Regions from separate parts of the Streptomyces sp. NPDC051561 genome, predicted to be linked through region 1. Evidence: predicted binding sites of a transcription regulator. Region 1 holds the regulator's gene; each other region holds the start of a gene.
What was found. Region 1 encodes HrcA, which represses chaperone genes, less so after heat shock. Its sites were predicted from a motif close to TTNGCACTCNGNNNNNCNGAGTGCNAA; they were not measured.
Positions count from the first base shown of each region.

Region 2: the regulator HrcA is predicted to act here: its motif matches at 8,599-8,625, upstream of groES (co-chaperone GroES).
Region 3: the regulator HrcA is predicted to act here: its motif matches at 5,768-5,794, upstream of groL (chaperonin GroEL).

Region 1 is NZ_JBITDM010000006.1:384,731-394,177, forward strand. It holds gene ACIA73_RS17550 (HAMP domain-containing protein) at 1-1,603, opposite strand, end outside; gene ACIA73_RS17555 (SpoIIE family protein phosphatase) at 1,861-3,801, shown strand; gene hemW (radical SAM family heme chaperone HemW) at 3,855-5,087, shown strand; gene ACIA73_RS17565 (DUF3097 domain-containing protein) at 5,230-6,054, opposite strand; gene ACIA73_RS17570 (MBL fold metallo-hydrolase) at 6,219-6,950, opposite strand; gene hrcA (heat-inducible transcriptional repressor HrcA) at 7,091-8,107, shown strand; gene dnaJ (molecular chaperone DnaJ) at 8,108-9,244, shown strand; gene ACIA73_RS17585 (nitronate monooxygenase) at 9,426-9,447, shown strand, end outside.
Region 2 is NZ_JBITDM010000002.1:810,319-819,765, forward strand. It holds gene ACIA73_RS07970 (DUF2264 domain-containing protein) at 1-459, opposite strand, end outside; gene ACIA73_RS07975 (substrate-binding domain-containing protein) at 643-1,785, shown strand; gene ACIA73_RS07980 (ABC transporter substrate-binding protein) at 1,923-3,248, shown strand; gene ACIA73_RS07985 (carbohydrate ABC transporter permease) at 3,257-4,264, shown strand; gene ACIA73_RS07990 (carbohydrate ABC transporter permease) at 4,261-5,178, shown strand; gene ACIA73_RS07995 (hydroxyacid dehydrogenase) at 5,229-6,278, shown strand; gene groL (chaperonin GroEL) at 6,390-8,015, opposite strand; gene groES (co-chaperone GroES) at 8,145-8,453, opposite strand; gene ACIA73_RS08010 (DUF6234 family protein) at 8,767-9,246, shown strand; gene ACIA73_RS08015 (polysaccharide deacetylase family protein) at 9,298-9,447, opposite strand, start outside.
Region 3 is NZ_JBITDM010000014.1:49,085-58,531, forward strand. It holds gene murQ (N-acetylmuramic acid 6-phosphate etherase) at 1-869, shown strand, start outside; gene ACIA73_RS27075 (PTS transporter subunit EIIC) at 917-2,500, shown strand; gene ACIA73_RS27080 (NADH:flavin oxidoreductase) at 2,604-3,764, opposite strand; gene groL (chaperonin GroEL) at 3,982-5,604, opposite strand; gene ACIA73_RS27090 (cold-shock protein) at 5,940-6,143, opposite strand; gene ACIA73_RS27095 (MoaD/ThiS family protein) at 6,611-6,886, opposite strand; gene thrC (threonine synthase) at 6,916-8,202, opposite strand; SAM riboswitch class I at 8,217-8,344, opposite strand; gene ACIA73_RS27105 (glucosyl-3-phosphoglycerate synthase) at 8,542-9,447, shown strand, end outside.

The DNA of each region.
Region 1 (9,447 bases):
CCTTCCAGACGCCGGAGACGCCGAGGACCTGTGCGCGGCCGCCGAGCCTGCCGTCGGTGCCGACCTCGCGGGCGACCCGGGTGACCTCGTCGGCGAAGGCGCGCAACTGCTCCACCATGGTGTTGACGGTGTCCTTCAGCTCCAGGATCTCGCCGCGGGCATCCACGGTGATCTTCTTGGAGAGGTCGCCGTTGGCGACGGCGGTGGTGACCTGCGCGATATTGCGGACCTGGGACGTCAGGTTGGACGCCATGAAGTTGACGTTGTCGGTGAGGTCCTTCCAGACCCCGGAGACGCCGCGCACCTGGGCCTGGCCGCCGAGGTTTCCTTCGGTGCCGACCTCGCGGGCGACGCGGGTGACCTCGTCGGCGAAGGCGGAGAGCTGGTCGACCATGGTGTTGATGGTCGATTTGAGTTCCAGGATCTCGCCGCGGGCATCCACGGTGATCTTCTTGGAGAGGTCGCCGTTGGCGACGGCGGTGGTGACCTGCGCGATGTTGCGGACCTGGGACGTCAGGTTGTCCGCCATGAAGTTGACGTTTTCGGTGAGGTCCTTCCAGACGCCGCTGACGCCGCGCACCTGGGCGCGACCGCCGAGGTTTCCTTCGGTGCCGACCTCGCGGGCGACGCGGGTGACCTCGTCGGCGAAGGCGGAGAGCTGGTCGACCATGGTGTTGATGGTCGATTTGAGTTCCAGGATCTCGCCCTGGGCGTCGACGGTGATCTTCTGCGACAGGTCGCCGTTGGCGACGGCGGTGGTGACTTGCGCGATGTTGCGGACCTGGGACGTCAGGTTGGACGCCATGAAGTTGACGTTGTCGGTGAGGTCCTTCCAGACCCCGGAGACGCCCCTGACCTGGGCGCGACCGCCGAGCTGGCCCACCGTGCCGACCTCGCGGGCGACGCGGGTGACCTCGTCGGCGAAGGCGGAGAGCTGGTCGACCATCGTGTTGACGGTCAGTTTCAGTTCGAGGAGCTCGCCGGTCGCCTCCACGGTGACCGTACGGGTCAGGTCGCCGCGCGCCACCGCCGTGGTCACCGCCGCGATGTCGCGCACCTGGGCGGTCAGCCGGGACGCCATCGTGTTGACGGCCTCCGTCACATCGCGCCAACTGCCGGACAGCCCCTGCACCTTGGCACGCCCACCGAGTCGCCCCTCGGTGCCGACCTCGCGGGCCACCCGGGTCACCTCACCCGTGAACAGCGACAGCTGGTCGACCATCTTGTTGACCGCCCGGCCCAGTCGGCGCAGGTCACCGTGGAGCTGACGGTTGCCGTCGTGCAGGTCGACCCGCTGGGTGAGGTCGCCGCCCGCGACCGCGTCCAGCACCCGGGTGGCATTCGCGGCGGGCACCACCAGGGCGTCCAGAAGTGCGTTCGTACTGTTGATGTTGGAGGCCCAGCCGCCCTGGCCGGGACTCACCGTCAGCCGCTCGTCGAGCCTGCCGTGCCGGACGACCTCTCGGCGCACGCGCGCCAGTTCGGCCCCGAAGTGCTCCTTGCGGTCGGCGATCTGGTTGAAAACGGCGGTGAGTTCGCCGGGCGCCCCGGCGTGGGTCTCCGGCAGGCGCACCCGGAAGTCCCCGTCCCGCAGCGAGGTCATCGCGGCGAGCAGCGGGCGCAACTCGGACACGTGCACCCAGCCGTCGCCCGGGTGTTCGCCCTCGTGGGGCGGGCCCTCGGGGCCGCCCGCAGTGCGGCTCCCGGTGCGGGTCCGGTCGCGGGCCGCAGGGCGAGGAATGGCTCGATCTTCGTTCATTGAGGCCCACTTCGGTGACTCGGTGCTTATGGGCAGGCTCAGTCTGTCACCCTGTGGTTGTCGTAAGCGGCGCATTGCGACAACCGATCAGGAGCCGCACCGTGACATCGATTCCGACGCAGCGGGACAACGGAGCCCGCGCGAGTGTCCCGCCCGCCGGGAGGTACGAAATCCAGCCCGAGGCCCGCACCAGCCTGCCCGGCAACCCGCTTGCCCCCTCCGCCGCGCGGAAGTTCGTCCGCGCCGCCATCGCGGACTGGTCAGGGACGCCCCTGCTGCCAGGCGACGAGGGGATCGCCGGGCGGCTCGCCGACGACGCCGCCCTGGTGGTCAACGAGCTCGTCACCAACGCGGTCGTGCACGCCGGCACCACCGTCGAGGTCCTGTGCCGTATCGAACCGGGCGCCGCCGCCCGGGAATCCATCGCCCTGATCGTCGAGGTGTCCGACCACCACCCCTCCCGGGTCGTGCACAGCCAGCCGCAGCGCCGCGAGAGAAGCGGTGCCCCCGAGTACGGGCGGGGACTGCACCTGGTCGCCGGGCTCGCCGAGAGCTGGGGCGTGACCTACCGCACGGGTCTCAAGACCGTCTGGGCCGCGCTCACCCTGGAGAACTGGCAGCAGGCCACCGAGGGCCCCGCCGAACCGCCCACCGGCGCCGCCCTCGCCTGCGAGCACGCCCTGCGGCGCGGGCTGCGGGCCGCCGAGATCCTCGCCCCGCTGCCCCGGCGGCCGGTCCGCGACGAGGACCCGGACTGGATCAACCGGGGCGCGCTGTCGTTCCTCGCCGAGGCCTCCGACCTGCTGGCCGGGCAGTTCGACCAGGACATGGTGGTCGCGCTCGCGGCCCAGCTCCTGGTGCCCAGGCTCGCCGACTGGTGTGCCGTATGGCTCGATCCGGAGGGCGCCGGTCCGGCAGCGGAACCGCGGCTCGCCCGGGTCTGGCACGCCCGCGAGGCGTGCATGGAGGAACTGCGCGCCCTGCTGGAGAAGGAACCGCCCCGGCTGCCGGAATCCGCCCGCGGCGGCCCCGTTCCGCTGCCCTGGCCGGCCGCCGGGGAGAGCTTCGGCGGGGCCGGCGCGGTGCTCGCCTGCCGGATGGTGGTGGGCGGGCGCCGGGTCGGCGTACTGATGATGGGGCGGGCCGGGATGGTCCGCATCCCCGACGAGGTCACCGGACTGATCGAGGACTTCGTACGCCGCGTCGCCCTCGCCGTCGGGGCCGCCCGCCGCTACACCCAGCAGGCGACCATCTCGTCCGTCCTGCAGCGGGCCCTGCTGCCCAGCCGGGTCGCCGAGATCCCCGGGATGACCAGCGCCCTCGTCTACCAGCCCCGGGGCGAGGGACTGGCCGGCGGCGACTTCTACGACATCTTCCACGCCTCCGACGGCCGCTGGTGCTTCGCACTCGGCGACGTCCAGGGAAACGGTCCCGAGGCGGCGGTGTTCACCGGGCTGGTGAGGCCCTGGCTGCGGCTGCTCGCCCGCGAGGGCTACCAGGTCTCCGAGGTGCTCGACCGCCTCAACCGCCTGCTCCTCGACGACGCCACCGAGTCCGCGGACGCTGCGGCCCGGCTGGTCGCCGCGGCCGGCGGCCAGGAACTTCCCGACGGCCCGCAGGCGCGTTTCCTGTCGATGCTGTACGGGGAGCTGGAACCGCTGCCGGACGAGGAGGGCGGCGGTGTGCGCTGCACCGTCTCCAGCGCCGGACACCCGCTGCCGCTGGTGCTGCGTCCCGATGGCGAGGTACGGGCGGCAGGCCGACCGGGGGTGCTGCTCGGGGTGCTGGACGACGCGGCGTACGAGAGCGAGACCTTCGTGCTGGCGCCGGGGGAGGCGCTGCTCAGCGTCACCGACGGGGTGACCGAGCGGCGCAACGGGCGGGTCATGTTCGACGACGGGGACGGGCTGGCGAAGGTCCTGACCGGGTGCGCGGGGATGTCCGCGCAGGGAGTGGCGGAGCGGATCACCCGCGCCGTGCACGCCTTCGCGATGGAGCCGCCGGACGACGATCTGGCGCTGCTGGTGCTGCGGGCGGAGTAGCGAGCAGGCGGCGGGTGGGCGGAGTCCTCGGCCCGAGGGCGGACAATGGGGGCATGCCTTCTGTACTGCCTGATGGTGAGCCCATGCCCGAGGACGGGGCGCTGCCTCCCGATGCCTTGCGGGGGGCGGCGGAGCGGCCCCTCGGGTTCTACCTGCACGTTCCCTACTGCGCGACGCGCTGCGGCTACTGCGACTTCAACACCTACACGGCGACCGAGCTGCGCGGCTCCGGCGGCGCCCTGGCCTCCCGCGACAACTACGCGGCGACGCTGGTGGAGGAGGTGCGCCTGGCCCGCAAGGTGCTGGGCGACGACCCCCGGCCGGTCCGCACGGTCTTCGTCGGCGGGGGTACGCCGACGCTGCTTCCCGCAGGCGATCTGGTACGGATGCTGGCGTCGATCCGGGACGAGTTCGGCCTCGCGGACGACTGCGAGATCACCACGGAGGCCAATCCGGAGTCGGTGAACCCGGCCTATCTTCAGGAGCTGCGGGCGGGCGGCTTCAACCGGGTGTCGTTCGGTATGCAGAGCGCCAGGCCGCACGTACTGAAGATCCTGGACCGTACGCACACGCCCGGACGGCCGCAGGAGTGTGTCGCGGAGGCGCGGGCCGCCGGCTTCGACCACGTAAACCTGGATCTGATCTACGGGACCCCGGGGGAGTCCGACGCGGACTGGCAGGCGTCGCTGGACGCGGCGATCGGGGCCGGTCCCGACCATGTGAGCGCGTATGCGCTGATCGTGGAGGAGGGGACGCAGCTGGCACGGCGGATCAGGCGCGGCGAGGTCCCGATGACCGACGACGATGTGCACGCGGACCGCTATCTGATGACGGAGCAGGCGCTGTCGGGGGCCGGTTTCTCCTGGTACGAGGTGTCGAACTGGGCCACCTCGGACGCCGGGCGGTGTCTGCACAACGAGCTGTACTGGCGGGGCGCCGACTGGTGGGGGGCGGGACCCGGCGCGCACAGTCACGTGGGGGGCGTGCGGTGGTGGAACGTGAAGCATCCGGGCGCCTATGCGCAGGCACTGGGCGACGGGCGCTCCCCCGGGGCCGGGCGTGAGGTGCTGTCCGAGGAGGACCGGCGGGTCGAGCGGGTGCTGCTTGAGCTGCGGCTGGTGGAGGGATGTGAGCTGTCGTTGCTGAAGCCGGCGGGGCTGGCGGCGGCGGAGAAGGCGGTGCGGGACGGCCTGCTGGAGGAGGGGCCCTTCGGGGAGGGGCGGGCGGTGCTGACGTTGCGGGGGCGGTTGCTGGCGGATGCGGTGGTGCGGGATCTGGTGGACTGAGGGGGGCTGGGGCTGGGGCCGGGGTACGGGCGCGGGGTCCGGGGTCCGGGGTCCGCGACCGTCAGGGTTTCAGTCCCGTGGGGAATTCGGTCCTGTGGGGCATCAAGGGCCGTGGGGTGGGGCATCCAGGGCCCTGGGGCATTCAGTCCTGTGGGGCCGTGACGAAGTCGATCAACTCTTCCACTCGGCCGAGAAGTTCGGGCTGGAGGTCCCGGTAGGAGTGGACCTTGCCGAGGATGTGCTGCCAGGCGGCGCCGGTGTTCTCCGGCCAGCCGAGGGAGCGGCAGACGCCGGTCTTCCAGTCCTGGCCGCGGGGGACGGTGGGCCAGGCGGGGATGCCCACGGCGGACGGCTTCACGGCTTCCCATACGTCGATGTAGGGGTGGCCGACGACCAGGACGTCGGCGTGGGACACCGAGGCGGCGATGCGGGATTCCTTGGAGCCGGGGACCAGGTGGTCGACCAGGACACCGAGTTTGGCGTCGGGGGCGGGGGAGAAGTCGGCGACGATGGCGGGGAGGTCGTCGATTCCTTGCAGGTATTCGACGACCACGCCTTCGATGCGGAGGTCGTCGCCCCAGACGCGTTCGACGAGTTCGGCGTCGTGGCGGCCCTCCACGTAGATGCGGCCGGCGCGGGCCACGCGGGCGCGGGTGTCGCGGACGGCGAGGGAGCCGGAGGCGGTGCGGGCGGGGCGTTGCTGGGCGGTGCCGGTGGAGGGCCGGACGAGGGTGACGGGCTTTCCTTCGAGGAGGAAGCCGGCCGGGGTCATGGGGAAGACGCGGTGTTTGCCGAAGCGGTCTTCGAGGGTGACGGTGGGGCCTTCGGCGGTTTTCTCGGTGCGGATCACTGCGCCGCAGAAGCCGGTGGAGGCCTCTTCGACCACCAGGTCGAGCTCGGCGGGGAGTTCGGGGGTGGGGGTGGGGGTTTTCCACGGGGGTGTGAAGTCCGGGCTGTAGCTGCGCATTTGGTCAAAGTTACTAGGTGGGGGCGGGGATTTCTCCCCGCCCCGCCCCTTCCCGAAACTGGGGGCGGGCCCTCAGAACCCCCAGGTGGCGGGTCCTCCAGAGGTGGGCGGGAAGGTGCGGGCGGGGTGGGGGGCGGGCGCTTCAGGGCGCCGGCCGGTGGTGGTCAGGCGGGGAAGCGCTGGGTCAGGGCGTCGCGTTGGGCGCGGACGAAGGCGGCGTTCACCACTGCTCCGTGGCCGGGGACGTAGTGGGCGGAGTCGCCGGCCAGGGTGAGGAGGTGGTCGAGGGATTCGGGCCAGCGGGTGGGGGTGGCGTCGGGACCCGCCTGGGGGGCGCCGGACTCTTCGACCAGGTCGCCGCAGAGGACGAGGCCGGCGTCCGGGACCAGGGCCACCAGGTCGTGGGGGCTGTGGGCGGGGCCCAGGGTGGCGAGGAGAACAGTGCGGCCGCCGCCCAGGTCGACGGTGCGGGGACGGCCGGCGGGCACGAGGTGGTGGGGGGCGGTGAGGAGTTCGGCTGCTTCCACGGCGGCGGAGGGCGCCACTCCGTGACGTACCGCATCCGCCGCGAGCACCTCGTGCTGGAGGAGGGCGGTGTCCATGCCGGTCGCGGCGTACACCTCGACGTTTGCGAAGACCCCGGTGCCCAGGACGTGGTCGAAGTGGGGATGGCTGAGCGCGATGTGCGTCACTCTGCGGCCCAGCAGTGCCTCGGCCTGGCGGCGGATCTCGACGCCCTCGCGAAGGGTGGATCCGGTGTCGAACAGGAGTGCCCCGTGGGCGCCTGCGACCAGGCCCACAGTGGCATCCCAGCCGGGCAGCCGACGTCTGGCGATGCCCGGTGCGAGACGTTCCCAGCCGAATTCCGCAGCTGTCTCTTCCCCTCGCAAGTCCATACCGTGACGCTAGCGTGAGCTGCCACCCTTGTCCGGGTGGCACCCCACAGCCGTACACTGGCCCGGATAATCGCTGGCACTCGCGCAGGGGGAGTGCCAGGCAGGGCAGCAGGGAACATCACGGCTTGGAGGTGTGCGCGATGCTCAGTGAACGCAGACTTGAAGTGCTGCGCGCCATCGTCCAGGACTATGTCGGGACCGAGGAGCCGGTCGGCTCCAAGGCGCTCACCGAGCGGCACCAGCTCGGTGTCTCGCCGGCCACGGTCCGTAACGACATGGCCGCCCTGGAGGACGAGGGATTCATCGCCCAGCCGCACACCAGCGCCGGGCGCATCCCCACCGACAAGGGCTACCGGCTTTTCGTCGACCGGCTGGCGGGGGTCAAGCCCCTGTCGACGCCGGAGCGGCGGGCCATTCAGAACTTCCTGGACGCCTCGCTGGACCTGGACGACGTCGTCGCCCGTACGGTGCGGCTGCTGGCGCAGCTGACCCGGCAGGTCGCCGTCGTCCAGTACCCGTCCCTGACGCGGTCGACGGTGCGGCACGTGGAACTGCTCTCGCTGGCTCCCGCCCGGCTGATGCTGGTGCTCATCACCGACACCGGCCGGGTCGAGCAGCGGATGATCGACTGCCCGGCGCCGTTCGGCGAGACCTCGCTCGCGGATCTGCGGGCGCGGCTCAACAGCCGAGTGGTGGGCCGCCGGTTCGCCGACGTACCGCAGTTGGTGCAGGAACTTCCCGAGTCCTTCGATCCGGAGGACAGGGGAACCGTTTCGACGGTCCTGGCGACTCTGCTGGAGACGCTCGTGGAGGAGACCGAGGAGCGGCTGATGATTGGCGGAACTGCCAATCTCACGCGCTTCGGGCACGACTTCCCGCTCACCATCCGCCCCGTACTGGAGGCGCTGGAGGAGCAGGTCGTTCTGCTGAAGCTGCTCGGTGAGGCGACCGAGTCCGGCATGACCGTACGTATCGGGCACGAGAACGCCCATGAAGGACTCAGTTCTACGTCCGTGGTCGCAGTCGGCTACGGTTCTGGCGACGAGGCAGTCGCCAAACTAGGCGTGGTCGGACCGACCCGCATGGACTACCCCGGAACGATGGGAGCGGTACGCGCAGTGGCACGTTACGTCGGACAGATCCTGGCGGAGTCGTAAGTGGCCACGGACTACTACGCCGTACTCGGCGTGCGCCGCGACGCTTCCCAGGACGAAATCAAGAAGGCGTTCAGGCGCCTCGCTCGTGAACTTCACCCGGATGTGAACCCGGATCCGAAGACTCAGGAGCGCTTCAAGGAGATCAACGCCGCCTACGAGGTGTTGTCGGACCCGCAGAAGAAGCAGGTCTACGACCTCGGCGGCGACCCGCTGTCCGCTTCGGGCGGTGGTGGGGCCGGTGGCTTCGGCCAGGGCGGCTTCGGAAACTTCTCCGACATCATGGACGCCTTCTTCGGTACGGCATCCCAGCGCGGCCCGCGCTCGCGGACCCGCCGGGGCCAGGACGCCATGATCCGGCTGGAGATCGACCTCAACGAGGCGGCCTTCGGTACGACCAAGGAGATCCAGGTCGACACCGCTGTGGTGTGTACGACCTGTAGTGGCGAGGGCGCTGCTCCCGGGACGTCCGCCCAGACCTGTGACATGTGTCGCGGCCGGGGCGAGGTCTCTCAGGTGACGCGGTCCTTCCTGGGCCAGGTCATGACGTCGCGGCCGTGTCCGCAGTGTCAGGGCTTCGGTACGGTCGTGCCGACGCCGTGCCCGGAGTGCGCGGGGGACGGCCGGGTCCGGTCCCGTCGCACGCTCACGGTGAAGATCCCGGCCGGTGTCGACAACGGGACGCGGATCCAGCTCGCGGGCGAGGGCGAGGTCGGCCCCGGTGGCGGGCCCGCCGGTGACCTGTACGTGGAGATCCACGAGAAGCCGCACTCCACCTTCCAGCGGCGGGGTGACGACCTGCACTGCACGGTCACCATCCCGATGACGGCGGGCTCGCTCGGCACCAAGGTGCCGCTGGAGACGCTGGACGGGGTCGAGGAGATCGACATCCGTCCGGGTACCCAGTCCGGGCAGTCGGTTCCGCTGCACGGGCGGGGCGTCACGCACCTGCGCGGTGGCGGCCGGGGCGACCTGATCGTGCATGTCGAGGTGCTCACCCCGACCAAGCTGGACCAGCAGCAGGAGGATCTGCTGCGGCAGCTGGCGAAGCTGCGCGGGGAGGAGCGGCCCACCGGGCAGTTCCAGCCCGGTCAGCAGGGGCTGTTCTCGCGGCTGAAGGACGCGTTCAACGGGCGATAGCGGCGAGTCGCTGTGGCGCCGGTACGTGTGCAACGGGCGCTGAGTCCGTAGCGGGACCTGCGCCGGCACCGCGCAACCACGGCCGGCGTCGCACAAGCACGAAGGACGGGGCCGGACCACCAGGTCCGGCCCCGTCCTGTTTGGATTCGGCCCGGCGGGCGCATCGTGAAACGATGCGGGCATGTCTGTTGAGTCCCGGGGGA
Region 2 (9,447 bases), on a different contig from region 1:
GACGCGTTGCCGGGTGGCGTCGTCGAGGGTGTCCCAGAGCCAGGGGCGGGTGAGGCGCAGCGAGAGGGCTATGGAGGCGGACTCCACGACGGCCTGGCGTACGTCGGCCATCAGCGGCCAGGATTCGGGGTCGGTGGCACTCAACTGGCTGCTGGAGGTGGGATTCCGGGTTCCGGCGGCGAGGCCCTCGGCGTAGCGCGGGAGGTGGCCGTGCGGATCGTCGCCCCGGGCTCCGGCGACGCGGAGGGCCGCCAGGAGGAACGTACGGGCGAAGCCTTCGAGGCCGTCGGAGCGGGGGCCGGAGACACTGGGGCGGGGTCCCGGGAGGTTGATCAGTCCGTGGCGGGGGGTGCTGTACGGGCGTACGTCCAGCAGGAGTTGGTCGGCGGCGTGCTCCCAGTGGGCGCGGGTCCAGCCGGTGCGAGGGCTGAGGTCGCGGTCTTCGGGCGGCGTGGGCATGCTGCTCCCCTGGAGGCGTACGGCTTCGTCGGCGTCGCCGGAATCATTGACTTCCACTGATCGAAGGTCAATGGATTGCGGTCGAATGATCGAAACTTCTGTCGTTCGATCACGACTGCTGGTCTAGGGTCGGAGCGAATCACCGACGCGGAATGTGGATTTACATCCCTGGGGGAGGCAGCCGTGCGTGAGAGCGCAGCTGAACGTCATGACCGACTGCTGGAGCTGGTGCGCCGGCACGGCACCGCACGGGTCTCCGACCTGGCCGGACTGCTCGGGGTCTCCCCGGTGACCGCCCGCCGGGACGTCGAAGTACTGGCGGGCAAGGGCCTGCTGGACCGGGTGCACGGGTCGGTGTCGTGGCCCGCGGCGCAGCCGGCGGGGCGCCAGGAGCCGCCGGACGCGCTGGTGCTGGGGCTGCTCGCGCCCTCCGCCACGTACTACTTCGCCGAGGTCATCCGGGGTGCGCACGAGGCGGCGGCGCGGGCCGGGGCGCGGCTGATCCTGCGCATCTCGGACTACCGGCCGGAGGAGGACCACGCCCGGGTGGAGGGGCTGTTGGCCGCCGGGGCGCAGGGGCTGCTGGTGGCGCCGGGGTGGCGGCGGCCACAGGATCCGGCGGAGCACGGGCAGTGGATCGCGGGGCTGCCGGTACCGGCCGTGCTGCTTGAGCGGCAGCCCGGGCCGGGGACGCCCGCGGACGCGCTGGACCGGGTGTGCTCGGACCACCGGCACGGGGTGCTGCTCGCGGTGCGGCATCTGGTGGGGCTGGGGCACGGGGCTCCGGTGCTGGTGGCGCGGGCGGACAGTCCGACGGCGCTTTCGGTGCGGGCCGGGTATGCAGCGGCGCTGGGGGCGCTGGGGCTCTCCGCGCCGCGTGGGGCCATCGACTCCGTACCGGCGGAGCTGGATCCGGAGGGGTTCGAGGCGGCGGTGGGGGCGTTGCGGGAGGCGGTGACTGCCGGGGCGACGGCGGCGCTGGTGCACAACGACGTGGATGCGATCCAGATCGTGCAGCGGCTGGCCGAGCTGGGGGTCCGGGTTCCGGAGGACCTGGCGGTGGTGGCTTACGACGATGAGGTAGCGGCATTGGCGGATACGCCGTTGACGGCGGTGGCGCCGCCCAAGCGGGAGGTGGGGAGGCATGCGGCGGAGTTGCTGGTGGAGCGGTTGAACGAGGGGTTCGGGGAGGCGGCGCGGCGGCATCTGACGTTGCTGCCACGGCTGCGGGTGCGGGCTTCGTGCGGGGCGCCGAGCGGTGTCCGGCCGACGGAAGTTGGGGTTCCGGGGCCCGGTCGCGGGGGCGCTCCGCACACACTCGCTTGATCTAATTTCGATCAATCGCTCATTCGCTCTTGACTTCGGTCAAGGCTGGTTCCAGGATCGCGGCCATCCCCACACGGCAGTTGTGCCCTACGCCGTGTCGCCATCCGTAGCGTCGCCTTCCGTACAGGAGCCGTGCCGTGAGCCGCAGTTGGAACCGTACGACCCATGCCATAGCCGGTGCCGCCACCGCCCTCGCCGTGCTCACGGCGTGCGGCGGCGGGGGTGACGGTGACACCGCCGCCCCCGGTGCGGACGGCAAGCCCGTCGAGATCACCTTCTGGGGCTGGGCGAAGGGAACCAAGGACGTCGTCGACGCCTTCAACTCCTCGCAGAAGAACGTCAAGGTGAAGTTCGAGGAGATCCCGTCCGGCAACGCCGGCGGCTACGCGAAGATCTCCAACGCGGTGAAGGCGGACAACGCCCCCGACCTGGTGTCCATCGAGTACCCGATGCTTCCGGAGTTCGTCAGCCAGGGCTCGGTGCAGGACATCGGCGCGCTGTTCGGCGACGACGTGAAGAAGAAGTTCCTGCCGCAGGCGGTCGAACTGACCTCGCTGGGCGGGAAGTCGTGGGCCGTGCCCTTCGACGCGGCACCGCAGGCCTTCTTCTACCGGAAGGACCTCTTCACCAAGTACGGCGTCGAGGTGCCGAAGACCTGGGACGAGTTCCGGGCGGCGGCCGAGAAGGTGAAGAAGGCGGACGCCAAGGCGCGGATCGGCACCTTCTTCCCGGACGACCCGACCACCTTCCAGGCGATGGCCTGGCAGGCGGGCGCCCAGTGGTTCAAGGCCGAGGGCGACACCTGGAAGGTGAACACCACCGACGCGTCGACGTCGAAGGTCTCCGCGTACTGGCAGAAACTCCTCGACGACGACCTGATCCGCAACAACGCCTCCTTCAGCCCGGAGTGGACCAACTCCTTGAAGAGCGGCGGCACTATCGGGTATCTCGGTGCGGCCTGGGGCGCGGGCGTACTGAAGGGCACGCTGCCCGAGCAGGACGGCAAGTGGGCGGTGGCGCCGATTCCCAGCTGGGACGGCAAGGCCGCCAGCGGAATGCTCGGCGGGTCGACGTTCGCGGTGACCAAGGGCAGCAAGAAGGCGGCCGCCGCGGTCGAGTTCGCCAAGTGGATGACGACGACCGAGGCGGGCGTCAAGGCCCGTATCGCGTCCGGCACGTCGAGCGCCTTTCCGGCGGCGACCGAGCTGCGGCCGGTGGCGAAGAAGGCCTTCGACGCGAAGTTCTACGGCGGCCAGGACATCTACCAGGTCTTCGAGAACGCCGGTACGTCGATCAACCCGAACTGGTCGTGGGGCCCGAGCACCGGCACCACCAACAGCATCATCAAGGACCAGTTCGGCAAGGTCTCCGGAGGCGGCGCCACCCTCGCCGACGCGGTGAAGGCCGGGCACGACGCGACGGTCGCCGAGCTCAAGAAGCGCGGCCTGAAGGTCGAGGGCTGAGCCGCACCATGACCACCAGCACGAACACGACGAAGGCGGGCCCCCGGGCCCGCTCGGGTGCACGGGCCCGTACCAATGCCGCTGCCGCCCTCCTGCTGACCCCCTTCTTCGTGCTGTTCGTGCTGGTCATGGTGGTGCCCATCGGGTACGCCGTCTGGCTCAGCCTGTTCAGCGAGAAGCAGTCGGGGCTGGGCTTCGGCGGGGTGGAGACCGTGTTCAGCGGGCTCGGGAACTACTCAGCGGCGCTGGGTGATCCGGCCTTCCGCGAGGGCTTCCTCGTCCTCCTCGGATACTGCGCGTTCTACATTCCGCTGATGATCGGCGGAGCCCTCGCACTGGCACTGCTGCTCGACTCGGCGCTGGCCAGGGCCCGCCGGTTCTTCCAGCTCGCGCTGTTCCTGCCGCACGCCGTGCCGGGCATCATCGCCGCGCTGATCTGGGTGTATCTCTACACACCCCAGCTCAGCCCGGTGGTCGACGCGATGGAGGCCGGCGGGATCGGCTTCGACTTCTTCTCACCGTCGGGGGCGCTGCCCTCGGTGGTGAACATCGCGCTCTGGGAGTGGCTCGGCTACAACATGGTGATCTTCTACGCCGCGTTGCAGGCCGTGGACCGCTCGATCCTGGAGGCGGCCACCGTGGACGGGGCCGGGGCCTGGCGGACCGCGTTCAGCATCAAGGTGCCGCTGATCAAGGCTTCCGTGGTGATGGTCGCCCTGTTCACCGTGATCGGCTCGCTCCAGCTGTTCACCGAGCCGCTGATCCTCAACAAGGGCACCGGGTCCGCGGTCTCCTCGACCTGGACACCGAACATGTACGCCTACACCGCCGCCTTCGACCGCAACGACTACGGGCTCGCCGCCGCCGCCTCCGTACTCCTCGCCCTGACGGCCGCGCTGCTGTCGTTCGTGGTGACGCGACTGTCGGCGGGACGCAAGCCCAAGAAGCAGAAGCACCCGAAGGCCGCCGCGCAGCAGACCACCACGTCGCAGGCCAGAGAGGAGAGCACGGTATGACCACGACCGTCTCCCCCGCCGCCCGAGCCACCTCGGGCGGAGTCACCCCGGTCTCCCCGACCGCCCCCTCAGGCCCCGCGAACCGCTGGCTGTCGCGGACCGCGGTCAACGGCGCACTCGTGCTGGCCACCCTCTACATGCTCTTCCCGCTGGTCTGGCTGCTCACCGCCGCCACCAAGGACGCCGGCGGGCTGCTCGCGGGCAACGCCTTCTCCTTCGAGGGCTTCGACCTGGGCGCCAACCTCTCCGCACTGGCCGAGCACGGCGACGGCATCTACTTCCGCTGGTACGCCAACTCCCTGCTCTACGCGGGCGTCGGGGCGGTCCTCAGCTCGCTGGTGAGCGTCGCGGCGGGCTACGCCTTCGACAAGTACGCCTTCCGGGGCAAGGAGAAGCTGTTCTCCACGGTGCTGCTCGGGGTGCTCGTCCCGACCACCGCGCTCGCACTGCCCATGTACCTCCTCGCCAGCAAGATCGGCCTGGTCAACACCTACTGGTCGGTGCTGCTGCCGGTCCTGGTCCACCCCTTCGGCGTCTACCTCTCCCGGGTCTTCAGCGCGGGCTACATCCCGAACGAGGCCCTGGAGGCCGCCCGTATCGACGGCGCGGGCGAGCTGCGGATCTTCGTCTCGATCGGGCTGCCCATGATCATGCCGGGCTTCGTGACCGTCTTCCTCTTCCAGTTCACCGCGATCTGGAACAACTTCTTCCTCCCCCTGGTGATGCTCTCCGACCAGAAGCTCTTCCCCTTGAGCCTGGGCCTGTACGCCTGGAACTCCAACGCGCACGCCGAGCCGACCTACCTCCCGATGGTCGTCACCGGATCGCTCCTCGCCGTCATCCCCCTGATCGTCGCCTTCGTCTCCCTCCAGCGGCACTGGAAGGCCGGGCTCACCGCCGGCAGCGTCAAGTGACGGGCAGTTCCTTAGCGCCGAACGACCCGATGAGGAGCCCGAGTTCCACCATGCACCACGCCACTGACAATCGCCCCGAAGCCCCGTCTCCGCACCGCCCCGCCACCCTGCTCGCGATGGGCCCCGGCATCGCGGAACGCCTGCTCAGCGACGACCGGCGGACCCGCCTCGCCCAGCTCGCCCGCACCGACCCCCACCTGGTCGCCCACGACCTGCACGCCCCCGAGTTCGCGGCGGCACTCGCCGAGGCCGAGGTGCTCCTCACCTGCTGGGGTGCCACCCCGCTCACCCCCGACATCCTGGCCCGGGCCCCGAAGCTGCGCGCCGTCGTGCACGCGGCCGGATCGGTCAAGCACCACATCACCCCGGCCTGCTGGGAACGCGGCCTGGCGGTCAGCTCGGCCGCCGGGGCCAACGCCCTGCCCGTCGCCGAGTACACGCTCGCCGCGATCCTCTTCGCCGGAAAACATGTCGCCAGAGCCGCCCGCACCTACCGCGGCCTCGACGGCTCCGACCACGACTGGCGCACCGACCTGCACACCTCCGGCAACTACCGGCGCACCGTCGGCATCGTCGGCGCCTCCCGCATCGGCCGGCGCGTCATCGAGCTGCTGGCCCCCTTCGACGTGCACACGCTCCTGTACGACCCGTACGTCACCCCGGCCGAAGCGGCCCGCCTGGGCGTCGAGCCGACGGATCTGCTGACCCTGTGCACCCGCAGCACGATCGTCTCCGTGCACGCCCCCCAGCTCCCGGAGACCCGGCACATGATCGGCGCCGCCCAGCTCGCCGCCATGCCCGACGGGGCGACCCTGATCAACACCTCGCGCGGCTCCCTCGTCGACGAGTCCGCGCTGCTCGGGCACCTGGAGTCCGGCCGCCTGGACGCCGTACTGGACGTCACGGACCCCGAGGTCCCGCCGCCCGGCTCGGCGTTCTACACCCTGCCCAACGTCCTGCTCACCCCGCATCTGGCCGGGTCCTTCGGCAACGAGCTGCACCGGATGGCCGATCACGCGCTGGCCGAGCTGGAGCGGTACGCGGCGGGGGTGCCTTTCGCGGAGGCGGTACGTCCGGACGTACTGGACCACTCCGCGTAGCCCCTGCGGGAAACGCGCCGAGGCCCGGCACCCCCGAAGGGGCGCCGGGCCTCGGCGTTCAACCGGCTACTGGTCCAGCCGGCTACTGGTTCAACCGGCTACTGACGGAGGTCAGTGGGAGTGGCCGTGGCCACCGTGACCGGCGTCGCCCTCGTCCTCGGCCGGCTTCTCGACGACCAGGGTCTCGGTCGTGAGCAGCAGCGAGGCGATGGAAGCGGCGTTCTCCAGCGCGGAGCGGGTGACCTTGACCGGGTCGATGACACCGGCCTTGACCAGGTCGCCGTACTCGCCGGTGGCGGCGTTGAAGCCCTGGCCGGCCTCCAGGTCGGCGACCTTGGAGGTGATGACGTAGCCCTCAAGGCCGGCGTTCTCGGCGATCCAGCGCAGCGGCTCGACGGCGGCGCGGCGGACGACCGCGACACCCGTGGCCTCGTCGCCGGTCTTGCCGAGGTTGCCCTCAAGGACCTTGACGGCGTGGACGAGCGCGGAGCCACCACCGGAGACGATGCCCTCCTCGACCGCGGCGCGGGTCGCGGAGATGGCGTCCTCCAGACGGTGCTTCTTCTCCTTGAGCTCGACCTCGGTCGCGGCGCCGACCTTGATCACGCAGACGCCACCGGCGAGCTTCGCCAGGCGCTCCTGCAGCTTCTCGCGGTCCCAGTCGGAGTCCGTGGACTCGATCTCGGCCTTGATCTGGTTGACGCGGCCCTTGACGTCGTCGGAGTTGCCCCCGCCGTCGACGATGACCGTGTCGTCCTTGGAGATGGTGACGCGGCGGGCGGTGCCCAGTACGTCCAGACCGGCCTGGTCGAGCTTGAGGCCGACCTCTTCGGCGATGACGGTGGCACCGGTGAGGGTGGCCATGTCGCCGAGCATCGCCTTGCGGCGGTCGCCGAAGCCCGGGGCCTTGACGGCCACGGCGTTGAACGTGCCACGGATCTTGTTGACGACGAGGGTGGAGAGCGCCTCGCCCTCGACGTCCTCGGCGATGATCAGCAGCGGCTTGGAGCCACCGGCCTGGATGACCTTCTCAAGGAGGGGCAGCAGGTCCTGGATGGAGCCGATCTTGCCCTGGTGGATCAGGATGTACGGGTCGTCGAGGACGGCCTCCATACGCTCCTGGTCGGTCACCATGTACGGCGAGAGGTAGCCCTTGTCGAAGGCCATGCCCTCGGTGAAGTCGAGCTCCAGGCCGAAGGTGTTGGACTCCTCGACGGTGATGACACCGTCCTTGCCGACCTTGTCCATCGCCTCGGCGATGAGCTCGCCGACCTGCTGGTCCTGCGCGGAGAGCGCGGCCACGGCGGCGATGTCGGACTTGTCCTCGATCGGGCGGGCGGTCGCGAGGAGCTCCTCGGACACGGCCTTGACCGCGGCGTCGATGCCCTTCTTCAGGGCGGCCGGGGAAGCACCCGCGGCGACGTTGCGCAGACCCTCGCGGACGAGCGCCTGGGCCAGCACGGTGGCGGTGGTCGTACCGTCACCCGCGATGTCGTTGGTCTTGGTCGCCACCTCCTTCACCAGCTGGGCGCCGAGGTTCTCGTACGGGTCGTCGAGCTCGACCTCACGCGCGATGGTGACACCGTCGTTGGTGATGGTCGGGGCGCCGAACTTCTTGTCGATGACGACGTTGCGGCCGCGGGGGCCGATCGTCACCTTCACGGTGTCGGCAAGCTTGTTGACGCCGCGCTCAAGGGCGCGACGGGCGTCCTCGTCGAACTTCAGGATCTTCGCCATGGAGCTTTTCAAGTCCTCTCGGAATTACGAACTGCGCAAAATGAACTACGCCCCCAGCCACCCGGCGTGTATGCGGGGGCCAGGGGCGCGGTTCAACAAATGCGGGAAGTGAGTTACTCCCCGGCCTGCTTACTTCTCGACGATGGCGAGAACGTCGCGGGCCGAGAGGACGAGGTACTCCTCGCCGTTGTACTTCACTTCGGTGCCGCCGTACTTGCTGTACAGCACTACGTTGCCGACGGTCACGTCGAGCGGCAGACGCTCGCCGTTCTCGAAGCGGCCCGGGCCCACGGCGAGGACGACGCCCTCCTGGGGCTTCTCCTTCGCGGTGTCCGGGATGACCAGGCCAGAGGCGGTGGTCTGCTCGGCGTCGAGCGGCTGGACCACGATGCGGTCCTCAAGCGGCTTGATGGCAACCTTGGAGCTTGCGGTCGTCACGATCCGGTCTCCCCCTTCGGAGATCTCACGGGGTTAACAGTCTGGGGTGGCGACCAGGTGGATCCGTCGTCGCGGGTGCCGGACCTGCCCGTCGCTGTGTTGGCACTCTCCAGTGGTGAGTGCCAGAGCCGAGACTATGACGCGGTTAGCACTCGGTCAAGCGGAGTGCCAATTGAGGACCGCCGGGAGTGAGCGAGCCCGGCCCCGACAGGGCCCCGGGGCGGGCCGGGGGACGTCGCGGTACGGGGCCGGAAGGGTCTCGGTACGGACAACGCACCGGCCGCCTCTCCGGTTCCGTACGACAGTGCGAGCCATGGCATCCGACTCCGAACCGGCCCGTAACCCGCCCGGAGGAAAAGGCCGCCGACCGGATCGTGACCGTCCGAGCCGGTGGGGCGATGCGGCGCTGGCCGTGCTGTTCCTCGTCACGGACGCCGTCGTGGTGGCCGGGACGGTCGTGTTCTTCGCCTTCCGGTCCCTGCCGGGAGTTGAGAAGGGCCGGACGGCCACGGGGCCGGCGCACCCGGAGTCGCTCCGGACGGTGGACTGGGCCCCGGTGATCACCTTCGGCGTCGTGGCCGCGGTCGTGCTCGTGACCGGCGTGGTCCTCCTGCGCGGCAGGCTGGTGATCACCGGCACCGTCCAGGCCGTGGTGGCGGTACTGATCGCGGCCGGCACCGTCCACGGCGGAGCGCACTCCTGGCGGACCGCCCACCTTGACCCCGCCCCCGTCATCCAGCCGGCCTGCGTCTGCCGCAGCGCGGGAGGCGGCTGCGACTGCCCCGGCGGGTAGGGGGCGGGGCCCGGGGGCGGCCGGGGCCTCGCCCCAGAGGCAGTCCTCCGGCTAGAGGTAGTCCTCCAGCCGGGCCACCGTGAAGCCCTGGTCCTGGATGCGGCGGAGCATGCGGGTGGTCATCTCGGTGATCGTCGATCCCTTGAGCTCGGCGGGGCCGCGGAAGTGCGCGAGGACGATGTCGCCGGGCTTCAGGCGGTC
Region 3 (9,447 bases), on a different contig from region 1:
TCGCCGAGATCGATCAGCTCCCCACCGCGGAACTGGCCGCCCTGATGAACGGCGAGGACGCCACCGTCCCCGCCGCCGTCGCCGCCCGGCTCCCGCAGATCGCCGCCACCATCGACGGCATCGCGGAGCGGATGGCTCGCGGCGGCCGGCTGATCTACGCGGGCGCCGGTACGGCGGGACGCCTCGGCGTGCTGGACGCCAGCGAGTGCCCGCCCACCTTCAACACCGACCCCTCCGAGGTCGTCGGCCTGATCGCGGGCGGCCCCTCCGCCATGGTGAAGGCGGTGGAGGGCGCCGAGGACAGCAAGGAGCTGGCCCGGGAGGACCTGGACGCGCTGAAGCTGGGCCCGGACGACTCGGTGATCGGCATCTCCGCCTCCGGCCGCACCCCGTACGCCATCGGCGCCGTCGAGCACGCCCGCAGCCTGGGCGCACTGACCGCCGGTCTGTCCTGCAACGCGGACAGCGCCCTGGCGGCCGCCGCCGAGCACGGCATCGAGGTCGTCGTGGGCCCCGAACTCCTCACCGGCTCCACCCGGTTGAAGGCCGGCACCGCCCAGAAGCTCGTCCTCAACATGATCTCGACGATCGTGATGATCCGGCTCGGCAAGACGTACGGAAACCTCATGGTGGACGTCCGCGCCTCCAACGAGAAGCTGCGCGCCCGCTCCCGCCGCATCGTCGGCCTCGCCACCGGCGCGGCCGACACCGAGATCGAGGCCGCCCTCGCCGCCACCGACGGGGAGGTGAAGAGCGCCATCCTGGTGATCCTCGGCAGCGTCGAGGGCCCCACCGCCACGGCCCTGCTCGACGAAGCGCAAGGCCACCTCCGCGCCGCCCTGGCGGCGGCTCGCACCACCACCCCGTAACTCCGAGGGAATCCCCCCCCCCCCCCCGCACAGCAAGGCCACGCACCATGAGCACCACGGAAAACAAGAACCGCGCCACCGCCGCCGCGCTCCTTCCGCTCGTCGGAGGCGCAGACAACGTCGCATCGGTGGTCCACTGCATGACCCGGCTCCGGCTGGGTCTGCGCGACCGCACGCTCGTCCAGGACGAGGCACTGAAGGCGCTGCCCGCCGTGATGGGCGTGGTCGAGGACGACACGTACCAGATCGTCCTCGGTCCCGGCACGGTCGCCCGGGTCACCCCCGAGTTCGAGAAGCTGGTGGAGGAGCAGCGCGGCAGCACCCCGCGGCCCGGTGCGGACTCCGGCGCCGACCCCGGTACGGACACCGGCTCCGCCGAGGAACTGGCCGCTCAGGGTGCCGCCATCAAGGCCGCGCAGAAGGCCAGGAACGCCACCCCGTTCAAGCTCTTCCTGCGCAAGGTCGCCAACATCTTCGTCCCGCTGATCCCGGCCCTGATCGGCTGCGGCATCATCGCCGGACTCAACGGCCTGCTGATCAACCTGGGCTGGCTGCCGGGCGTCACCCCGGCGCTCGCCGCCATCGCCTCCGGCTTCATGGCGCTGATCGCGGTCTTCGTCGGCTTCAACACCGCCAAGGAGTTCGGCGGCACGCCGATCCTGGGCGGTGCGGTCGCCGCCATCATCGTCTTCCCGGGCGTCGCCAAGGTGGACGCCTTCGGCCAGACCCTCTCGCCCGGACAGGGCGGTGTGCTCGGCGCACTGGCCGCCGCCGTCCTCGCGGTCCACGTCGAGAAGTGGTGCCGCAATGGGGTCTCCCCTGGTCGAGCGAAGTCGAGAGCTTGGGGAAGGGTACCGGAGTCGCTGGACGTGCTGGTCACTCCCACCCTGACCGTGCTGATCTCCGGGCTGGTCACCATCTTCGGCCTGATGTTCGTCGCGGGTGAGATCTCCACCGCGATCGGCACCGGCGCCAACTGGCTGCTCGACAACACCGGCGCGTTCGCCGGACTGGTCCTCGGCGGCCTCTTCCTCCCGCTGGTGATGCTCGGCCTGCACCAGGCCCTCATCCCCATCCACACCACCCTGATCGAGCAGCAGGGCTTCACCGTCCTGCTCCCGATCCTCGCCATGGCGGGTGCGGGCCAGGTCGGCTGCGCGATCGCGGTCTACCTGCGACTCAAGCGGAACAAGTCGATCCGTACGACCATCAAGTCCGCCCTCCCGGCCGGTTTCCTGGGCGTCGGCGAGCCGCTGATCTACGGTGTCTCGCTCCCGCTCGGCCGCCCCTTCATCACGGCCTGTGCGGGCGGTGCGGCGGGCGGTGCGTTCGTCGGACTCTTCTCGATGCTCGGTGACAAGGTCGGCTCCACGGCCATCGGCCCGTCCGGCTGGGCCCTCTTCCCGCTCCTCCAGGGCAACCACGGCCTGGGCACCACCGTCGCCATCTACGCGGGCGGCCTGCTGGTCGGGTACGCGGTCGGCTTCCTCGCCACGTACTACTTCGGCTTCACCAAGTCGATGCTGGTGGAGCTGAACGCACCGGCCGATACGGAACCGGTCGCCTCCGGCGGGGTGACCGAGCCCGCACCCGACGGCACCGACGCGGCGAAGCAGCCCGCGGGGGTCTGAGCCGCGGCACCCGCGGCGAAAGGGCCGGGGCCGGAGGGATCGTGCATCCCTCCGGCCCCGGCCCTTCGCGGCTGTTCCGCCGTCTGCCGTCTGCCGTCAGCCGTCAGCTGAGCGTCTTGAGCGCCGACGCCGCGTCGTACGCGTTCAGCTCGTCGAAGCGGCCGTCCAGCACCTTGGCCGCCCACTGGGGGTCCTGGAGCAGCGCCCGGCCGATCGCGACCATGTCGAACTCGTCGTTCTCGAAGCGGTCCAGGAGGTTGTCGATGTTGCCGGCCTCGGCGCCCTTGCCCGCGAAGGAGTGCAGAAAGTCGCCGCCGTCGAGGCCGACCGAGCCGACCGTGAGGGTGGGCTTGCCGGTGATCTTCTTTGTCCAGCCCGCCAGGTTCAGGTCCGAGCCCTCGAACTCCGGCAGCCAGTAGCGGCGCGTGGAGGCGTGGAAGGCGTCGACGCCGGCGTCGGCCAGCGGGGTGAGGAGGGCGGCGAGCTCCTCGGGGGTCTCGGCGAGGCGGGCGTCGTACGCCTGCTGCTTCCACTGGGAGTAGCGGAAGAGGACGGGGAAGTCCGGGGAGACGGCCTTGCGGACCGCCGCCACGATCTCCACGGCGAACTTCGCGCGGGCCACCGGGTCGCCGCCGTACGCGTCCGTGCGGCGGTTGGTGCCCTCCCAGAGGAACTGGTCGACCAGGTAGCCGTGCGCGCCGTGCAGTTCGACGCCGTCGAAGCCGAGCCGCTCGGCGTCCGCGGCGGCCTGGGCGAACGCCGCGACGACGTCGTCGAGGTCCTGCTGGGTCATCGACTTGCCGGTGACCTCGGAGTCGGGGGTGTTCACACCGGAGGGGCCGACCGGCGGGGCGTCCGCGAAGGGCGGCTGACCGGCCTCGCGCACCATGCCGATGTGCCACAGCTGCGGCATGATCGTGCCGCCCGCCGCGTGCACGGCGTCCGCGACCTTCTTCCAGCCCGCCAGCTGCTCCTCGCCGTGGAAACGCGGGACGCTGTCGCTCTGCCCCGCCGAGTCGTGGCCGACGTAGGTGCCCTCGGTGATGATCAGGCCGACGCCCGCGGCGGCCCGGCGCGCGTAGTACGAGACCACGTCATCGGTGGGGATGCCGCCCGGGGAGAACATCCGGGTCATCGGCGCCATGGCGATCCGGTTGGGGACGGTGAGGCCGTTGATACGGACCGGGCGGGACAGGATGCCGGCGGCGCGGTGTGCGGAGGGCGTGGGGGTCGCGGGCGCGGGGTTCGCGGGCGTGGCTGACACAAGGGCTCCTTGTACGGGACATGGGGGCATGGAGATATGTGCGTATGCATGGAGTGCAACCGGCCCGCGGCTGAGCGCATTCCATTTCCCCCGGCAGCCACCGTGTGATCCCGGATACCCCTGCGGCCGGCACCCGGATACGCCCGAGGGCGGCACCCCCCTCGCAGGGGGTGCCGCCCTCGGTCCGTACAGCTGACGCGAACTGCTGAGCCGTGGCTCAGAAGTCCATGTCACCGCCCGGCATGCCACCCGGGGCGGCCGCGCCGGCCTTCTCGGGCTTGTCGGCGATGACGGCCTCGGTGGTGAGGAAGAGCGCGGCGATGGAGGCCGCGTTCTGCAGCGCGGAGCGCGTGACCTTCGCCGGGTCCAGGATGCCCTCGGCGATCATGTCGACGTACTCGCCGGTCGCGGCGTTCAGGCCGTGACCGATCGGCAGGTTGCGGACCTTCTCGACGACGACGCCACCCTCAAGGCCACCGTTGACGGCGATCTGCTTGAGCGGGGCCTCCAGCGCGAGCTTCACGGCGTTGGCGCCGGTTGCCTCGTCGCCGGTGAGCTCCAGCTTGTCGAAGACGGCCGAGGCCTGGAGGAGGGCGACGCCACCACCGGCGACGATGCCCTCTTCGACGGCGGCCTTCGCGTTGCGAACGGCGTCCTCGATGCGGTGCTTGCGCTCCTTGAGCTCGACCTCGGTGGCGGCACCGGCCTTGATGACGGCCACGCCGCCGGCCAGCTTCGCCAGGCGCTCCTGGAGCTTCTCGCGGTCGTAGTCCGAGTCGCTGTTCTCGATCTCGGCGCGGATCTGGTTGACGCGACCGGCAACCTGCTCGCTCTCGCCGGCACCGTCGACGATGGTCGTCTCGTCCTTGGTGATGACGACCTTGCGGGCGCGGCCGAGCAGGTCGAGACCGGCGTTCTCCAGCTTGAGGCCGACCTCCTCGGAGATGACCGTGCCGCCCGTGAGGATGGCGATGTCGTTCAGCATCGCCTTGCGGCGGTCACCGAAGCCCGGGGCCTTGACGGCGACGGACTTGAAGGTGCCACGGATCTTGTTGACGACCAGGGTGGAGAGCGCCTCGCCCTCGACGTCCTCGGCGATGATCAGCAGCGGCTTGCCGGACTGCATGACCTTCTCCAGCAGCGGAAGGAGGTCCTTCACGTTGCCGATCTTCGAGTTGACGATGAGGATGTACGGGTCCTCAAGGGCCGACTCCATGCGCTCCATGTCGGTCGCGAAGTACGCCGAGATGTAGCCCTTGTCGAAGCGCATGCCCTCGGTGAGCTCAAGCTCCAGGCCGAAGGTCTGCGACTCCTCGACCGTGATGACGCCTTCCTTGCCGACCTTGTCCATCGCCTCGGCGATGAGCTCGCCGATCTGGGTGTCGGCGGCGGAGATGGAGGCGGTCGAGGCGATCTGCTCCTTGGTCTCGACCTCCTTCGCCTGCTCCAGGAGGGCGCCGGAGACGGCCTCGACGGCCTTCTCGATGCCGCGCTTCAGCGCCATCGGGTTGGCACCCGCGGCGACGTTACGGAGGCCCTCGCGGACCAGCGCCTGCGCGAGGACGGTCGCGGTGGTCGTACCGTCACCGGCGACGTCGTCCGTCTTCTTCGCGACCTCCTTGACGAGCTCGGCGCCGATCTTCTCGTAAGGGTCCTCCAGCTCGATCTCCTTGGCGATCGAGACGCCGTCGTTGGTGATCGTGGGGGCGCCCCACTTCTTCTCAAGGACGACGTTGCGGCCCTTGGGGCCAAGGGTGACCTTGACGGCGTCGGCGAGCTGGTTCATGCCACGCTCGAGGCCGCGCCGGGCCTCCTCGTCGAACGCGATGATCTTGGCCATGTGAAGTGGTCCTCCCACGGGGTGGATTTCTCCGGACCGGGGGATCGGTGCCCGCGACGGACGGCTTCGCGATGCCCGGGATTCCTTACCCCGACACCTCTCGGCCTCACCGAACCTGGTCCAAGTTCTGTCACTCTCACTGGGAGAGTGCTAACGCCAATGATTAGCACTCGGCATAGGAGAGTGCAAGCGGCTACCACAGATCGCGGGGGCCGGCACCCACCGTGGGCCAAACGCACCAAGGGCCCGTACCCCTGATGACGGGATACGAGCCCTAGGCGCGTGAGTGCCGAATAAGTCGCTGAAGTGTGCGTCGGTGGCCGATCGCGCCGAGATCAGACGGCGAGCTTGACCATGTCCGCCTGCGGACCCTTCTGGCCCTGCGAGATCTCGAACTCGACTCGCTGACCTTCTTCAAGGGTGCGGTAACCGTCCATCTGGATCGCGCTGTAGTGGACGAAAACATCCGCACCACCGTCGACCGCGATGAAGCCGTACCCCTTCTCCGCGTTGAACCACTTGACGGTGCCCTGAGCCATGCCTAACTCCCCTATTACTGGCCCTTGCGCGAGGCCGCACTTCGCGACCCCGGGTCAGACCCCACCCGCCGACAGGAACGCGGTGAGTGTGCGCCGTAGCGCGTCGACCGCGGCTGAATGTATCCGCCCAACTGCCCTCTGCAACAGGTCAATTGGACGAGAATTCTGGGCACACCTGAACACCCGGAACGGTCAACTGACGTTATTCCGGGGCAAGTCGGGCCGGACATAGAGTGCGCTTCGGCGACAAAAGGCTCGAACGCGCGACCCTCATCTTCTCGCGTTCTCATATGCACGGGGCACGGGCGAGCGGAGGGGCTTCCCCTATCCTACCTCTTTCAACCATGCAGAATTGCCCCCTCCGCTTGTGAGCGGAGAGGGCAACTTCCGTTAACGGGAGCCTTTTCGAGGCGGCTCAGCCTCCGGCACTGCGCCGGACGGTCAGCCTCCGGCACTGTGCTCGATGGTCAGCCTCCGGCGACGGCCGGGATGATCGAGATTCCGGCGCCGTCCGGCGTGACCGTCTCCAGGCCGCTCTCGAAGCGCACGTCGTCGTCGTTCACGTACACGTTCACGAACCGGCGCAGCTTGCCCTGGTCGTCCAGCACGCGCGCGGCGATGCCGGTGTGGTTCTTCTCCAGGTCGGCGATGACCTCCGCGAGGGTCGCGCCCTCGGCGGCGACCTCGGACTCGCCGCCCGTGTACGTACGGAGGATGGTGGGGATGCGGACCTTGACGCTCATGGTGTTCAGCCTTCCGTTACGTGGGTGATTCAGCGTGCCAGGCCGGCGTCGCGGAACGCGTCCAGGCTCGGGCGGATGGTCGCGGAGGGGCCGGTGGTCGGGGCCACCGCGTCCAGCGTCTTGAGGCCGTCGCCGGTGTTCAGCACGACGGTGGTGAGGGCCGGGTCCAGCAGACCGGCCTCGATCAGCTTCTTGGTGACGCCCACCGTCACACCGCCCGCGGTCTCCGCGAAGATGCCCTCGGTGCGGGCCAGCAGCTTGATCGCGTCCACGACCTGCTCGTCGTTGACGTCCTCGACCGCGCCACCGGTACGGCGGGCGATGTCCAGGACGTAAGGGCCGTCCGCCGGGTTGCCGATCGCGAGGGACTTGGCGATGGTGTTCGGCTTCTGCGGGCGGACCACGTCGTGCCCGGCCTTGAAGGCGGTGGAGACCGGCGAGCAGCCCTCCGCCTGGGCGCCGAAGATCCGGTACGGCTTGTCCTCGACCAGACCGAGCTTGATCAGCTCCTGGAGGCCCTTGTCGATCTTCGTGAGCTGCGAGCCCGACGCGATCGGGATCACCAGCTGGTCCGGCAGCTGCCAGCCGAGCTGCTCGCAGATCTCGTACGCCAGGGTCTTGGAACCCTCGCCGTAGTACGGGCGCAGGTTGACGTTGACGAAGCCCCAGCCCTCGCCCAGCGGGTCGCCGATGAGCTCGGAGCAGAAGCGGTTCACGTCGTCGTAGTTGCCCTCGATGCCGACCAGCTCGCCCCCGTACACGGCGGCCATGACGACCTTGCCCTGCTCCAGGTCGTGCGGGATGAACACGCAGGAGCGGAAGCCGGCCCGGGCGGCGGCGGCGCCGACCGCTCCGGCCAGGTTGCCGGTGGAGGAGCAGGAGAGGGTGGTGAAGCCGAAGGCGCGGGCGGCCTCGACGGCGATCGCGACGACGCGGTCCTTGAAGGAGTGGGTCGGGTTGCCCGAGTCGTCCTTGACGAACAGGCCGCCGGTGACGCCCAGCTCGCGGGCCAGATTGTCCGCCTTGACCAGCTTGGTGAAGCCGGGGTTCAGGCTGGGGTGCTCGGCGACGTCGGCGGGGACGGGCAGCAGCGGGGCGTAGCGCCAGATGTTGTTCGGACCGGCCTCGATGCGCTTCTTCAGCTCTTCGGGGCTCGCGGTCGGCAGGTCGTACGCGACTTCCAGCGGACCGAAACAGAGCTGACAGGCGAAGATCGGGCCGAGCTCGAAGCGCTCGCCGCACTCGCGGCAGGACAGCGCGGCGGCGGGGCCGAGGTCTACGGCGGTGGTGGTGTTCTCAGTGGTCTGCACAGCCATGATGGCGAGGTCCCTCCTCATCTTCCCCGCGACGACGTTCGCCGCGAGACGGAATTGGCACCTTCCCGGCCTGACCTCGCGGTCGGCAGGGGGGTTGCCGGGACTTCAACGGGCCGTTTCCCTCAGTCCCTCTGGATGAGCGCTATGACTCCGGATGCGCGCCTGAGCGGCCCGGGTGTTTGTGTGCGGCGACGACCCCGACATGCGACGTCTCTCCGCGTTGTTCAAGACTGTAACCGAACCCCCGGAGGCAAGAGCTAGGCGTCCGGACCGCGAGATGGATCACACGAGTGCCGGCACAGCCTGCCGGCCGAGGCGACGGAGTCAGGAGTGACGGGCGTGCTGCAAGAGGTGGAGCGCTGGCTGGCCGCGCGGTCCTGGACCGCCGCCGACCGCCCGCTGGAGCGACTGCTTGCCGCGAAGGCGGCCAGGGGCACCACCGTCAGCGTCGTCCTGCCCGCGCTCGACGAGGAGGCGACGGTCGGCGCGATCGTGGCCGCGATCCGCCGGGACCTGATGGGCCAGGCCGCCCCCCTGGTGGACGAGCTCGTGGTGATCGACTCCGGCTCCACCGACGGCACGGCGAAGGCGGCAGCGGCGGCCGGTGCGAGGGTGGTCCACCGCGACGACATCCTCCCGCGCGTCCCGCCACTGCCCGGCAAGGGTGAGGTGCTGTGGCGCTCGCTCCTGGTCACCCGCGGTGACCTCGTCTGCTTCGTCGACGCCGACCTGATCGACTTCGACTCCTCCTTCGTCTCCGGCATCCTCGGGCCGCTGCTGACCGAGCCGGACGTCGACTTCGTGAAGGCGACGTACGACCGCCCGCTGGGCACCGAACCCGCCGATCCCGCCACCGGCCGGACCGCCGGCCAGGGCGGCCGCGTCACCGAGCTGATGGCCCGCCCCCTGCTCAACCTCCACTGGCCCCAACTGGCCGGGTTCGTACAGCCGTTGGGCGGTGAGTACGCGGCCCGCCGGACCCTCCTGGAGCGGCTGCCCTTCCCCGTCGGTTACGGAGTCGAACTCGGCCTCCTCATCGACGCCCTGCACACCGTCGGCCTCGACGCACTCGCCCAGGTGGACGTGGGTGTCCGCAAGCACCGCCACCAGGACGGCCAGGCACTGGGCAGGATGGCGGCCTCCATCTACCGAACCGCCCAACTCCGGCTCTCCCGGGGCCACTTGATCCGGCCCTCGCTCACCCAGTTCGAGCGCGAGAACGGCGCCTTCGTCCCCCGCACCCAC